Regions from separate parts of the Streptomyces sp. KMM 9044 genome, predicted to be linked through region 1. Evidence: riboswitches for the same ligand, from Rfam matches in the RefSeq annotation. Region 1 holds a riboswitch; the other holds the start of a gene.
The links. Region 1 has a riboswitch for glycine ahead of gcvT (glycine cleavage system aminomethyltransferase GcvT). Riboswitches for the same ligand answer to the same signal wherever they lie in the genome.
Positions count from the first base shown of each region.

Region 2: another riboswitch for glycine. It lies ahead of gcvP (aminomethyl-transferring glycine dehydrogenase); the one in region 1 lies ahead of gcvT (glycine cleavage system aminomethyltransferase GcvT).

Region 1 is NZ_CP113910.1:2,035,849-2,043,495, forward strand. It holds gene HUV60_RS09115 (enhanced serine sensitivity protein SseB C-terminal domain-containing protein) at 391-1,137, opposite strand; gene HUV60_RS09120 (enhanced serine sensitivity protein SseB) at 1,304-2,110, opposite strand; gene HUV60_RS09125 (ATP-binding protein) at 2,219-2,887, opposite strand; glycine riboswitch at 3,124-3,223, shown strand; glycine riboswitch at 3,224-3,347, shown strand; gene gcvT (glycine cleavage system aminomethyltransferase GcvT) at 3,383-4,546, shown strand; gene gcvH (glycine cleavage system protein GcvH) at 4,688-5,065, shown strand; gene glyA (serine hydroxymethyltransferase) at 5,081-6,340, shown strand; gene HUV60_RS09145 (L-serine ammonia-lyase) at 6,523-7,647, shown strand, end outside.
Region 2 is NZ_CP113910.1:6,471,853-6,479,499, forward strand. It holds gene HUV60_RS29240 (bifunctional nuclease family protein) at 13-486, shown strand; gene HUV60_RS29245 (MerR family transcriptional regulator) at 704-1,390, shown strand; gene HUV60_RS29250 (DNA polymerase IV) at 1,499-2,995, shown strand; gene HUV60_RS29255 (PRC-barrel domain-containing protein) at 3,102-3,476, opposite strand; glycine riboswitch at 3,597-3,693, shown strand; gene gcvP (aminomethyl-transferring glycine dehydrogenase) at 3,865-6,750, shown strand; gene HUV60_RS29265 (TOBE domain-containing protein) at 6,912-7,307, opposite strand.

The DNA of each region.
Region 1 (7,647 bases):
CCCGTCCGGCGGATCAGGCCGGAGGTGACTGGCGGTATCTCTCCGACCAGGCCGAGCGGGGGCCGGTGCGTTCAGCCGCAAGGCGGAGGAGGGCGCCGACGCGATGAGGGCCCTCCCCGCTCATGGGAGTTCCCCGATCGAGCGAAGCCGAGAGCCTGGGGAAGTCGGCAGCCGACGACAGCGCCGCCGGGGCGCCCCCTTCTCGAAGAGCTCGAGGAGGGCGTGCCCGGCCGCCCCCGCTCATGGGAGTTCCCCGATCGAGCGAAGCCGAGAGCCTGGGGAAGTCGGCAGCCGACGACAGCGCCGCCGGGGCGCCCCCTTCTCGAAGAGCTCGAGGAGGGCGTGCCCGGCCGTCCCCCGGCCTCCGAGGCGCGGTCCGCCGGACAGGACCTACCGCGCGGGCAGGTAGCCGGACCCCGCGGCGGGAGGCGCGGCGGCGGCGGCGTGCGCCTCGCGGTCGTAGAACGGGCGCGCGTGGGCACGCAGCCACATCGCGACCGGGTCGTGCTCGTCGGACATCGCGACGGTCGACACCGGAAGCCCGTCCGGGACCGCGTCGAGGGACTGCCGCATCATCGCGCGCACCGCGTCCACGGCCGACGGCGACGTGTCGTACACGTCCAGGCCGACGGCGAGGTACGGGTCACCGAGCGACGGCTGCACCCAGGCACGGCGCAGCGAGCGGACGGCGGGAGTGCGGTGCGCGTTCTGCGCGAGCAGGGCGTAGAACTGCGGGATCTCGATGGCGGGTTCGGACAGCCTCAGGGGTCCGGCGGGCTGGCGGTCCAGCCCGGTGGCGAGCCTGCGCAGATCGAGCCAGGGGATGCCGAGGCCGCCGCCGGGGGCGTGCGGATTGAGCCAGAGTCCGTAGCGGTCGGGGTAGAGGGCGCGGGCGGCCTCGACGCCGTCGACGACCTCGTAGGACCGGTTCCAGCCACTGGCGGACAGCTCCTGGGCGGAGGTCACGCAGGGCGCGTAGCCGAAGCCGTCGACCTCCATGTTCCCGTACTGGGCGTCCGGGGAGCCGGCCTGGCCGTGCCACAGCAGCATCCAGACGTGGCCGGAGGAGGGTGTCGCGAGCGCGCGCAGCAACGCCTCATAGGCGTCGTAACGCCCGGGTGTCACCTGGCGCAGCATGTGCTCGACCTGCCCGGCCGCCGCGGTGCCAGCGCTCACTTTGTATCGCCCCTCCGTACCACCCGTACAACACCCTCGCCCGAGCCCGATGAACCTAGCTTAAGCGCCTCCCGGCGCCGGGGAGCTCCGCCGGTGCGTGACCGGCCTCCGGCAGCACCGAGCCCCCTCAGCGCTGCCACTGGTAGAAGGGGCGGACGCGGTCGCGCATCCACTGGCCGACCGGGTCCTGGGCCACGTCCAGGAGGACGAGGTTGACGGGCCACCTCACCGGCTCACGGCCCAGCGCGCGGCCCAGCGCGTCCATCGGCGCGGCCCGCAGGTCGCCCTCCGTCCGGGACAGTTCGGCGGGGGCCAGCTCGACGCCGACGAACAGCACCGGTTCGGCCGTCTCGATCTCGGCGAGGCAGCGGCGGGCGGTGGTGACGACGCCGAGGGCCTCGAACTCCGCGGCGGCGGCGGCGAGGAAGTCCACCGGGTCGTCCTGCCAGTCGGGGGCGAACAGCTTGACCCGGCCGCCGCTCGCGGGTCCGTCCAGCGGGCCGCGTCCGGCGCGGCACAGGGCGGCGACGGCGGGGGGCGGCAGCGGGATGCCGACCACTCCCCCGGGGTTCACGGCGATCCCGGCCTGCGGCGGCAGACCGCGCGCGAACTCCACCGCGGGCGCGACGGTGAACGACATGTGGGTGCCGACGACCTGACGGAACTGTTCCTCGGAGCTGAAGACCGGTACGTACGCCTGGCCGTCGATCTCCGTCATGGGCAGGTCCAGCGGGCCGCTGTCCGGTCCGCCGCCGTTGGGCAGTGGTATCCACAGGTGACTGCGGCCCAGCACCTCGATGATCCGGCCGTCGGCCGAGGGGACGCCGAGGGACGCGGAGAGCGCCTCCTCCAGTTCGTTGCCGGGCCATCCGCCGTGCGGGTGGGGGTGAGTCTGTGCCGGGAAGTCCGCGGAGAAGCCCGCCGGGAAGTCCATCTGCCTACCGCCTGCCTGGAACCACTGCTGTGGCTGAAAAGGCTAACCGCTGCCGTACCCCGGCGTGCGGCCCGTCCACGGGCCGGCCGTGGAGCCGCCGGCCCGTGATCAGTCCGTGAACTCGATGCGGTGCAGCGCGTCCGCCGCGTCGCGGTCGGCCAGGACCGCCGAGCCGCAGCCCGCGGGCAGGTCGCCGCGCGTCACGGACGTCAGCAGCCGGTCGATGGCGGTGCGGTGGCGCCGGAAGGCGTACCGGGAGACCCCGCGGCCGCGCTCGCGCTGGCCGTCCAGGGCCTGCTTCGGGGGGACGTCGAGCAGCAGCAGGTGCAGGACCGCGCCCCGGCGGCGGGCCTCGCGGGCCAGCCAGCGGCGCACCCAGGCCTGCGTGCCGCAGTCGTGGACGACGACGCCCTCACCGGTGCGCAGGGCGCGCCGCAGTCCGGCGTAGTGGGCGAGGCGGACCAGGGGCCGGTACACCGCGTACGGCAGGAGGCGCGGCATGCCGCGGTCCCAGCGGTCCCGGGTGTCCTGCGAGTCGATGCGGGTGCCGCGCGCCGCGCGCCGCATGAGGGTGGACTTGCCGCTGCCGGGCAGTCCGGTGACCACGACGAGGTCGCGGGGGCCGAAGAGCAGGGCGTGCGGGCTGCGGCCGGCACGCTCGCGCAGGTCGCGGACGACCGGCGCGGGCAGGATGACGCGGGTCCCCCGCACCGAGGGGGCCTGCTGCTCGGGCAGCGCGACGCCCGTGGTGGTGGCGTACGCCGTGGCCTTGTTCACCGTAAGTCCTCCCCTGGGGGCGGTCCGGCCCTGTGACCAGGTACCGGACCGTCTCCCCGCCGAGTGTAAAGAGACGGTAACGCCGCGGTCTTCAGGATTCCTTCCCTTTCCCGGTACAGGCCTGTCACAGCCGTCCGTGAACACCCGAACACCCTGCGCTTCCTCCCAGAAGGGTCCCCCTGCCGCGGCCCGGCGATGCGTGCAATGATGTGCGCGCCAACTGCATACCGGCCGTTCGAATCCGCGCGGGAGAGTCCCCGGCACCGTTGCCGCCGGGGCGCCGAAGGAGCAAGTCCCTCCCTTGAATCTCTCAGGCACCGTTACCGCGTGGGCGAGGCACATCTGAAAAGCGGGCCGCCGCACGTGTTTCCGGCGGCCCCACCCAAGGTGCAAACCGTGGTCGTCCCCTGCGCGGGCGGTCATGGCGAACCTCTCAGGTCCCGATGACAGATGGGGAGGAACGACCTCGCCCGTCCTGCCCTGGGAGACCGACCGATGAGCAGTACCGCACCCCGCCGGACCGCACTGGACGCCCTGCACCGTTCGCTCGGCGCCACGATGACCGATTTCGCCGGCTGGGACATGCCCCTGCGCTACGGCTCCGAACGCGACGAGCACAACGCCGTGCGCACGAGAGCCGGCCTCTTCGACCTCTCCCACATGGGCGAGATCACCGTCACCGGCCCGCAGGCGACGCAGCTCCTCGACCACGCGCTGGTCGGCAACATCGGGACCGTCAAGCCCGGCCGCGCCCGCTACACCATGATCTGCCGCGAGGACGGCGGCATCCTGGACGACCTGATCGTCTACCGGCTCGAGGACACCGGGGCCGGGTCCCCTCACGCCGGGACCCCTCACGCCGGGACCCCTCACTACATGGTGGTCGCGAACGCCTCCAACGCCCAGGTGGTGCTGGACGCGCTGGTGGAGCGGTCGGCCGGCTTCGACGCCGAGGTCCGTGACGACCGCGACGCGTACGCGCTGCTCGCGGTGCAGGGCCCCGAGTCCCCCGGCATCCTGCGGTCCCTGACCGACGCCGACCTCGACAACCTGAAGTACTACGCCGGGCTGCCCGGCACGGTCGCGGGCGTCCCCGCGCTGATCGCCCGTACCGGCTACACCGGCGAGGACGGCTTCGAGCTGTTCGTGAAGCCGGAGCACGCGGTCGGGCTGTGGCAGGCGTTGACCGGGGCCGGCGAGGGCGCCGGGCTGGTCCCGTGCGGGCTGTCCTGCCGGGACACGCTGCGCCTGGAAGCCGGCATGCCGCTGTACGGCAACGAGCTGAGCACCTCCCTGACGCCGTTCGACGCCGGGTTCGGGCGGGTGGTGAAGTTCGAGAAGGAGGGCGACTTCGTGGGCCGCGCCGCCCTGACCGAGGCCGCCGCCCGCGCCGGGGCGACCCCGCCCCGCGCCCTGGTCGGCCTGGTCGCCGAGGGCCGCCGGGTGCCGCGCGCCGGGTACGCGGTGGTCGCCGGCGGCGAGGTGATCGGCGAGGTCACCTCCGGTGCGCCCTCCCCGACGCTGGGCCGGCCGATCGCGATGGCGTACGTCGACGTGGCGTACGCGGCGCCGGGCACGGAGGGTGTCGGCGTGGACGTCCGCGGCAGCCACGAGCCGTACGAGGTCGTGGCACTGCCGTTCTACAAGCGGCAGAAGTGACACCGCCGTAGACGGCCCCGGCACGGCCTTCCGGGCTTTCGCACGTCGGGGCACGGCGGTGCGCGGTGCCGTACGGCGGCGCAGGCCGACGTAGTTTCCGACTCATCAAGCACATCCCCCGCTTACAGGAGAACCCAGACCATGAGCAACCCCCAGCAGCTGCGTTACAGCAAGGAGCACGAGTGGCTGTCGGCCGCCGAGGACGGCGTGTCGACGGTCGGCATCACCGAGCACGCGGCCAACGCGCTCGGCGACGTCGTGTTCGTCCAGCTTCCCGAGGTGGGTGACACCGTGACCGCGGGCGAGACCTGCGGCGAACTGGAGTCGACCAAGTCGGTCAGCGACCTGTACTGCCCGGTCACCGGTGAGGTCACCGAGATCAACGAGGACGTGGTGAACGACCCGTCGCTGGTGAACTCGGCCCCCTTCGAGGGCGGCTGGCTGTTCCGGGTGCGGACCGGCGAGGAGCCGGCCGACCTGCTCTCCGCCGCCGAGTACGACGCCTTCATCCAGGGCTGAGGAGGCCGTAGCCGCATGTCGCTTCTGAACACCCCGCTGCACGAGCTCGACCCCGACGTCGCCGCCGCGGTCGACGCCGAGCTGCACCGCCAGCAGTCCACCCTCGAGATGATCGCCTCGGAGAACTTCGCCCCGGTCGCGGTCATGGAGGCCCAGGGCACGGTTCTCACCAACAAGTACGCCGAGGGCTACCCCGGCCGCCGCTACTACGGCGGCTGCGAGCACGTCGACGTGATCGAGCAGATCGCCATCGACCGGGTCAAGGAGCTGTTCGGCGCCGAGCACGCCAACGTGCAGCCGCACTCGGGCGCGCAGGCCAACGCCGCCGCGATGTTCGCGCTGCTCAAGCCCGGTGACACGATCATGGGTCTGGACCTCGCGCACGGCGGGCACCTGACCCACGGCATGAAGATCAACTTCTCCGGCAAGCTCTACGACGTCGTCGCCTACCACGTCGGTGACGACGGCCGGGTCGACATGGCCGAGGTCGAGCGGCTGGCCAAGGAGAGCAGGCCGAAGCTGATCGTCGCCGGCTGGTCGGCGTACCCGCGGCAGCTGGACTTCGCCGAGTTCCGCCGGATCGCGGACGAGGTCGGCGCGTACCTGATGGTCGACATGGCCCACTTCGCCGGTCTGGTCGCGGCGGGCCTGCACCCGAACCCGGTCCCGCACGCCCACGTCGTCACCACGACCACGCACAAGACGCTCGGCGGCCCGCGCGGCGGCGTGATCCTCTCCACCGCCGAACTGGCCAAGAAGATCAACTCCGCGGTCTTCCCCGGCCAGCAGGGCGGACCGCTGGAGCACGTGGTCGCGGCCAAGGCGGTCGCCTTCAAGGTCGCGGCGTCCGAGGAGTTCAGGGACCGCCAGCGCCGCACCCTGGAGGGCGCCCGCATCCTGGCCGAGCGCCTGGTCGGGGACGACGTCAGGGCGGTGGGCGTGGACGTGCTGTCCGGCGGTACGGACGTGCACCTGGTCCTGGTCGACCTGCGCGACTCCGAGCTGGACGGGCAGCAGGCCGAGGACCGGCTCCACGAGGTCGGCATCACCGTCAACCGCAACGCGGTCCCGAACGACCCGCGGCCTCCCATGGTCACCTCGGGCCTGCGGATCGGCACGCCCGCCCTGGCCACCCGCGGCTTCACGGCCGAGGACTTCGCGGAGGTCGCGGACGTGATCGCCGAGGCGCTGAAGCCGTCCCACGACACCGAGGCGCTCCGGGCACGGGTCACGGCTCTCGCCGAGAAGCACCCGCTGTACCCCGGTCTGCAGTAGTTCCGTACGCTTTCGTTCGTACGGACGTCCGGGGCATCGCACACACTGGGTCGGTGGGCGCGGTGCCCCGCACCATGCACCGCGCACGTGACATCCCCCTCCGGTCCCCCCCTTCGATCCCCCTCCGGTCCACCCCCTGCCCGGCGGACAGCGCCGTCCGCCGAACCCCTAGGAGTCCTCCCGTGGCCCTCTCGGTCTTCGACCTGTTCTCGATCGGTATCGGGCCGTCCAGCTCGCACACGGTCGGCCCGATGCGGGCTGCCCGCATGTTCGCCCGGCGGCTGCGCAACGAGGAGCTGCTGGACTCGGTCGCCTCGGTCCGCGCGGAGCTGTACGGCTCGCTCGGCGCGACCGGCCACGGGCACGGCACGCCCAAGGCGGTGCTGCTCGGCCTGGAGGGAGCCTCGCCCCGCACGGTGGACGTGGAGACGGCCGACGAGCGGGTGGCGAAGATCAAGGACGGCGGCCGGCTCCGTCTCCTCGGGGACCACGAGACCGCGTTCTCCTTCGACGACGACCTGGTCCTGCACCGCCGCAAGGCGCTCCCCTACCACGCGAACGGCATGACCCTGTGGGCGTACGACGCGTCCGGCGCCGAGGTGCTGTCGAAGACGTACTACTCGGTGGGCGGCGGCTTCGTCGTCGACGAGGAGGCGGTGGGCGCGGACCGCATCAAGCTCAACGACACGGTCCTGAAGTACCCGTTCCGCACGGGCGACGAGCTGCTGCGCCTGACCCGGGAGACGGGCCTGTCCATCTCCGCGCTGATGCTGGAGAACGAGCGCGCCTGGCGGACCGAGGAGGAGGTCCGCGAGGGGCTGCTGGAGATCTGGCGGGTGATGCAGGCGTGCGTGGCGCGCGGCATGTCCCGCGAGGGCATCCTGCCGGGCGGTCTGAAGGTGCGCCGGCGTTCCGCGAACACGGCACGCAAGCTGCGCGCGGAGGGCGACCCGAAGGCCCTCGCCATGGAGTGGATCACGCTCTACGCGATGGCCGTGAACGAGGAGAACGCCGGCGGCGGCCGGGTCGTCACCGCGCCGACCAACGGCGCGGCCGGCATCATCCCCGCCGTCCTGCACTACTACGTCAACTTCGTCCCCGGTGCCGACGAGGAGGGCGTGGTCCGCTTCCTGCTGGCGGCCGGCGCGATCGGCATGCTGTTCAAGGAGAACGCGTCCATCTCCGGCGCCGAGGTCGGCTGCCAGGGCGAGGTCGGCTCCGCCTGCTCGATGGCGGCGGGCGCCCTCGCCGAGGTGATGGGCGGCTCACCGGAACAGGTCGAGAACGCAGCCGAGATCGGCATGGAG
Region 2 (7,647 bases), 4.4 Mb from region 1:
TAGGGTTGCTGTGTGAACGAGCTCGATGTCGTAGGTGTCCGGGTCGAAATGCCCTCGAACCAACCGATCGTGCTGCTGCGTGAAGTGGGAGGCGACCGGTACCTCCCCATCTGGATCGGACCGGGGGAGGCGACGGCCATCGCCTTCGCCCAGCAGGGTATGGCTCCCGCACGCCCGCTGACCCACGACCTCTTCAAGGACGTGCTGGAAGCTGTCGGCCAAGAGCTCACGGAAGTGCGCATCACGGACCTGCGTGAGGGGGTCTTCTACGCGGAGCTGGTCTTCGCCAGCGGTGTCGAGGTGAGCGCCCGGCCGTCCGACGCCATAGCGCTGGCGCTGCGCACCGGTACGCCGATCTACGGCAGCGACACGGTGCTCGACGACGCGGGGATCGCCATCCCGGACGAGCAGGAGGACGAGGTCGAGAAGTTCCGCGAGTTCCTCGACCAGATCTCGCCGGAGGACTTCGGCTCCAGCAGCCAGTGAGGAGCTTCGGCCGTTCCGCCGGAACGCTGCTCGGGATCCGGTGCGTGAGAGCGTTGCCCGGCCCGTGCGGAGGGTATTCGGCTAGCCTTTCCCCGCGGTGGGGCACGGGAAACCACTCTTAGGGTGATTATCACTCGGCGTGCCGAGTGTGGCGATCGTTGACGCACCCTTGGCGACTGCCTACCGTCGAGGAGGCAGGTCAAGGACGGAGGTCGGCGTGAGAAGCACCGGCGACGGTACGGCTGGGGGTGCCCCCGGACATGGTCTCGGGGTGAGCGGTCCGTACCCTCCCCCAGGCTCTCAGCTCCGCGCGAGCGGGGCGTATGCCCATCACGGCAGCCCGGCCGATCCTGCTCCGCAGCGACCGGCGGCCGTGCCGAGCAGCGGAGGGGCGACGACGTCCATGGAGCCCGAGGAGATCGGCTACCGCGGCCCCACGGCCTGCGCGGCCGCCGGCATCACCTACCGGCAACTGGATTACTGGGCTCGCACCGGACTGGTCGAGCCGAGTGTGCGGCCTGCCCATGGTTCGGGGACCCAGCGGCTGTACAGCTTTCGGGACGTTGTCGTCCTGAAGATCGTCAAGAGGTTCCTGGACACCGGTGTCTCGCTGCAGAACATCCGGACCACCGTCCGGCACCTGCGGGAGGGGGGCTTTCACGACCTGGAGCGCATGACGCTGATGAGCGACGGCGCCACGGTCTACGAGTGCTCCACGCCCGACGAGGTCCATGCCCTGCTCCAGGGCGGCCAGGGAGTCTTCGGGATCGCCGTGGGCGTGGTGTGGCGGGACGTCGGGAGCGCGCTGTCGCAGCTGCACGGGGAGCGCATCGACACCGGAGAGACGCTGATTGGCCCCAACCCGACGGACGAGCTGGCAAGGCGGCGCAACCGCGCCGTATGAGCCGCTGCGCCGCACGGGGCCCGTCCCGTCCGCGCTCCTGTGCGGTGGGTACGGGGCGGCGGCACGTGGGGTGGGGCGTTGTCAGTGGCGTAGGGCAGCATCGGAGCTGTGAGATCCGCGCCCACCGTCCTGCACCTCGACATGGACGCCTTCTTCGCCTCGGTGGAGCAGGCGTCCAAGCCGAGCCTGCGCGGGAAGGCCGTGGTCGTGGGCGGGCTCGGGCCGCGGGGTGTGGTCGCCACCGCCTCGTACGAGGCCCGGTTCTTCGGTGTCCGCTCTGCGCTGCCCATGGCGCAGGCGCGGCGGCTCGCGCCGAACGCGGCGTATCTGGTGCCCCGCTTCGCGTTGTACCGGTCGATCAGTGACCAGGTGATGGGTCTGCTGCGGGCGCTGTCACCGTTGGTGGAGCCGTTGAGTCTCGACGAGGCGTTCGTGGATCTGGAGGCCGGGGGGGCGGCCGGGGACGAGCGGTCCGCGAGGCTTGCCGGGGCGAAGCTGCGCGCCGACATCCGGGCGGTTACGGGGCTCACCGGATCGGTGGGGCTGGCGGCCTCCAAGATGCTGGCGAAGATCGCCTCGGAGCAGGCCAAGCCGGACGGCCTGGTGCTGATCGAGCCGGGGACCGAGCGGGCCCTGCTGGCACCACTGCCGGTCCGGACTCTGCCGGGTGTCGGGCCGGCCACCGGTGACCACCTGCGGCGTGCCGGGATCCACACGGTCGGGGAACTTGCCGAGGCGGGGGAGGCCGAGCTGGTACGCCTGCTCGGCAAGGCACACGGACACGCTCTGCACGCCATGTCCCTGGCGCGGGACGAACGATCCGTGGTGGCCGAGCGGGAGACGAAGTCGGTGTCGGTCGAGGACACCTACGACGTGGACATCCACGACCGGGTGCGGGTCGGAACGGAGGTCCAGCGCCTCGCCGACCGCTGTGTGCGCCGGCTGAGGACGGCAGGGCTGTCGGGCCGGACCATCGTGCTGAAGGTGCGCCGGTACGACTTCTCGACGCTCACCCGCTCCGAGACCCTGCGAGGGCCCACGGACGATCCCGCGGTGGTGCGCGAGGCCGCGGCGCGGCTGCTGGACTCGGTCGACACGACGGGCGGCGTGCGGCTGCTGGGCGTGGGGGTCAGCGGGCTCGCGGACTACACGCAGGAGGACCTGTTCGCACAGGCGGCGGGGGAGCGGGAGAAGGAGCTGCTGGGCGAGGAGGCGGGGGCGGCCGCACCCTCGGAGGAACAGCAGCAGGCGGACGCCGAGCGGCGCTGGCCTGCCGGGCACGACGTACGGCACAGTGAGTACGGCCATGGGTGGGTCCAGGGCAGTGGCCTGGGGAGGGTCACCGTGCGGTTCGAGACGCCCGGGTCGGTGCCGGGGCGGGTGCGGACCTTCCGGACCGGGGACCCGGCCCTGCACCCCGCGGATCCGCTGCCGTTGGTGGAGAGAAGACCTCGGGACGACAGGGAGAGCGCGGACGGCCCGAGCAACAAGGACGGTCGGGCCGGCGACGGTCGGCACGCTGAGGGCGGCCAGGGCGGCCGGGAGGTCCGGGGCAGCCAAGAGGCAGCGGCCGGTGTACCGGATCCAGGGCTCTCGGGAGGGTAGGACCCAGGGCTGCCCCGGACGTGGAACAGTGACGAGGACCGTGCGGATTGTGCCCGCAGAGGCCGGAGGGCGGGGCAGCAACGGCACGTGGGTGCCACGGAGGGCGTCAGGCTGAGTCGTCGCTGCCGGCGAGTTTGCCGAAGTCGTGGTCCGGGAGCGGGGGAGGGGCGGCGATGTCCAGGCCGTAGTGGTGGTAGAGCTGGAGCTCCTGCTCCGGGGAGAGGTGACGGCCCACGCCGAAGTCGGGGGCGTCCTTGATCAGGGCGCGTTCGAAGGGAATGTGGAGGCCGCCGTCGATCAGCTCGCTCGGCTCCAGAGGAACGAAGGCGTCCCTGCTGAACAGGCCGGTGCGTATCGCCGCCCACTCCGGCACGCCGGTGGCGTCGTCGAGATAGACCTCGTCGATCGTGCCGATCCGGGTGCCGTTGCGGTCGAATGCCTTGCGGCCGATCAGGTTGCGCGGATCGATGTCGGTCTGCACGGGCCCTCCACTGGTCGCAATTCCGCACACCACTCGTCAGCACTACAAAACGGCACAATCGGCGCGTCGGCCACTCGAACGTCCGGATCTTGCCCTCGCTGGTACGCTGGCAGCGGCTGCTGACCCCGTGCGGGAGAGTCCTCCAGGCGCCACCGGAGGGCGCCGAAGGAGCAAATCCTCCCCGGAATCTCTCAGGCCCACGTACCGCATGGACGAGGTCACTCTGGAAAGCAGAGCGGGTGTCCACGGTTTCCGCTCTCACCGACGGTGAAAGCCGGCTGCCCCGGGCAGCCGGTGAAGCTCTCAGGTTGAGATGACAGAGGGGGAGGCCGTCCGGGCACCCGTCACGGTGCCCCTCGAAGGTCGTCAGACCAGGAGGCCTCCGCACATGACCGTCCATCGCATTCCCCTCTCCGAGCTCGAACAGGGAACGCCCTTCGAGCGGCGTCACATCGGCCCCGACCACGAGGCCCGCGCCAAGATGCTCGCGCAGGTCGGCTACGGCTCGCTCGACGAGCTGACGGCCGCCGCGGTCCCGGATGTGATCAAGAACGCTGACGCGCTGGACCTGCCGGATGCCCGGACCGAGCCCGAAACGCTGGACGAACTGCGATCGCTGGCCGACCGCAACGAGGTGCTCGGCTCCATGATCGGGCTGGGGTACTACGGGACCTTCACGCCGCCCGTCATCCTGCGGAACGTGATGGAGAACCCCGCCTGGTACACGGCGTACACGCCGTACCAGCCGGAGATCTCGCAGGGACGGCTCGAAGCGCTGCTGAACTTCCAGACCATGGTCGCCGAGCTCACCGGCCTGCCGACCTCCGGTGCCTCCCTGCTCGACGAGGGCACCGCGGCCGCCGAGGCGATGGCCCTGTCGCGCCGCATGGGCAGGAACAAGAGGGGCCTGTTCCTGGTCGACGCGGACGCGCTGCCGCAGACCGTCGCCGTCATCGAGACCCGGGCCGAGCCGGCCGGCGTCGAGGTCGTGGTCGCCGACCTGAGCGAGGGCATCCCCGCCGAGGTGGCCGAGCGCGAGATCAACGGCGTGCTGGTCCAGTACCCGGGCGCCTCCGGTGCCGTACGCGACATCAAACCGGTGATCGACCAGGCGCACGAGCTGGGCGCGCTCGTCACCGTGGCCGCCGATCTGCTCGCCCTCACGCTGCTGAGGTCCCCCGGCGAACTCGGCGCGGACATCGCCGTCGGCACGACACAGCGCTTCGGAGTGCCGATGGGCTTCGGCGGACCGCACGCCGGATACATGGCCGTGCAGGAAAAGATGGCGCGCAGTCTGCCCGGCCGGCTCGTCGGCGTCTCCGTCGACGCGGACGGGCACAAGGCCTACCGGCTCGCCCTCCAGACCCGTGAACAGCACATCCGCCGTGAGAAGGCCACCAGCAACATCTGTACCGCCCAGGTGCTGCTCGCCGTCATGGCCGGCATGTACGCCGTGCACCACGGCCCCGAGGGGCTGCGGACCATCGCGTGGCGCACCCACCGCTATGCGACGGTCCTCGCCGAGGGACTGCGGGCCGGCGGCGTGGAGATCGTCCACGCAGCCTACTTCGACACGCTGACCGTACGGGTCCCCCGGCGGGCCGCCGAGGTCGTGGCCGCCGCCCGGGACAACGGCGTCAACCTGCACCGCGTCGACGCCGACCTCGTCTCGATCGCCTGCGACGAGACCACCACGCGCGACCGGCTCGCCGCAGTGTGGAGCGCCTTCGGCCTCGAGGGTGACGTCGAGTCCCTGGACGCGGCCGCGCGCAACGCCCTGCCGGACGCCCTGCTGCGCACCGACGAGTACCTGACGCACCCCGTCTTTCACCAGCATCGCTCCGAGACGGCGATGCTGCGCTACCTGCGCAGGCTCGCCGACCGCGACTACGCGCTGGACCGCGGCATGATCCCGCTGGGCTCCTGCACCATGAAGCTCAACGCGACCGCGGAGATGGAGCCCGTCACCTGGCCCGAGTTCGGGCAGTTGCATCCCTTCGCGCCGGCCGGGCAGGCCCAGGGTTACCTCACCCTCATCCGCGAGCTGGAGGACCGGCTCGCGGAGGTCACCGGCTACGACCGGGTGAGCCTCCAGCCCAATGCGGGCTCCCAGGGCGAACTGGCCGGGATGCTCGCCGTGCGCGGCTACCACCGGGCCAACGGCGACGAGCAGCGCACCGTCTGCCTCATCCCGTCCTCCGCGCACGGAACCAACGCCGCCAGCGCCGTCATGGCCGGCATGAAGGTCGTCGTCGTGAAGACCGCAGAGGACGGCGAGGTCGACATCGACGACCTGCGCGCGAAGATCGAGCGGTACCGCGACGAGCTGTCGGTGCTGATGATCACCTACCCCTCCACGCACGGTGTGTTCGAGGAGCATGTCGCCGACATCTGCGCGGCCGTGCACGAGGCCGGCGGCCAGGTGTACGTGGACGGCGCGAACCTCAACGCGCTGGTCGGGCTGGCCAAGCCCGGACACTTCGGCGGGGACGTCTCGCACCTGAACCTGCACAAGACCTTCTGCATCCCGCACGGCGGCGGTGGTCCCGGCGTCGGCCCGGTCGGCGTGCGGGCGCATCTGGCGCCGTACCTGCCCAACCATCCGCTGCAGCCCGAGGCGGGGCCGGAGACCGGGATCGGGCCCATCTCGGCGGCGCCGTGGGGCTCTGCGGGAATCCTGCCCATCTCGTGGGCGTACGTCCGGCTGATGGGCGGCGAAGGGCTCAAGCGGGCCACCCAGGTAGCGGTACTCAGCGCCAACTACATCGCCAAGCGCCTCGAGCCGCACTATCCGGTGCTGTACGCCGGTCCCGGCGGGCTGGTCGCGCACGAGTGCATCATCGACCTGCGACCCCTGACCAAGGCGACCGGCGTGAGCGTGGACGACGTGGCCAAGCGGCTGATCGACTACGGCTTCCACGCGCCGACGATGTCGTTCCCCGTGGCCGGGACGTTGATGATCGAGCCGACCGAGTCCGAGGACCTGGCCGAACTCGACCGGTTCTGCGAGACGATGATCGCGATTCGCGCGGAGATCGAGAAGGTCGGCTCCGGTGAGTGGCCCGCGGACGACAACCCCCTGCGCAACGCCCCGCACACCGCCGCCGCGCTCGGCGGGGAGTGGGAGCACGCCTACAGCCGTCAGGAAGCCGTCTTCCCGACCGGAGTGAGCGCCACCGACAAGTACTGGCCGCCGGTCCGCCGCGTCGACCAGGCCTTCGGCGACCGCAACCTGGTGTGCTCCTGCCCGCCGCTCGAGGCGTACGAGGACTGACGCGGCGGGAGAAACCTGCGGGAAAACCTCCTACCGGGGAGTGGAAGGGCTCTGCTTCGGCCGGCCGAAGCAGAGCCCTTCGCCGTACCTCCGTCCGTACCTCCCGCCTGCCCTGTGGGACCGGGCCGGAGCCTGGGCGGGACCGGGACCGCTTCCGCGTGTCAGATGCGGTCGATATGGACGTTTGTCGACTTCACCCGGGCGGTGGCCTCCATGCCGACCTCCAGCCCGAGTTCCTCGACGGCCTCGCGGGTCAGCAGCGAGACCAGTCGGTGCGGGCCCGCCTGGATCTCGACCTGGGCGGCCACGTCGCCGAGCTTGATCGCGGTGACGATGCCGGGGAAGGCGTTGCGCGTCGAGGTGTACGGCGTGCCCTCCTCGGTCGCGCCGGCCTTCGCGAGGTCGACCGAGAACGCCGCCAGGTCCTGCCCGTCGATGAGCCGCCGGCCGCCTTCGTCGCGGTGGGTGGTGACCCGGCCCGCGTCCGCCCAGCGGCGGGCGGTGTCCGGGCTGACGCCGAGCAGCCGCGCTGCCTGGCCGATCGTGTAGGACTGCATGCCGATCACGATAGGGCGGGAGGTGGAGCCGGACGGTGCGGGGGCGATGAGGGGAGCGGCCGTGGCGCCCTCCGATCATCAGGTTCGTCGAATCCGCGCGTAAGGTTCGCGGCATGATCCGAAAGTTTCGTACGTCCGGGTGGAACTGATGCGGCGCGGCCCGGTGTGCTCGGTGGTCGTCGCCGCGCCGTGATCGGCCGTTTCGAACCGGCTCCCCGGTCGCGCCGTGGTCCGAGGCGCCGTTGGTGCGGAGGGATTGTGCCGGACCGGCCGGTCGGCGGGAGTGTCGCCTTTCCGGGGATGGTGGAAACGGGCGGCGCGGCCCCGGTGCGCGACCGCC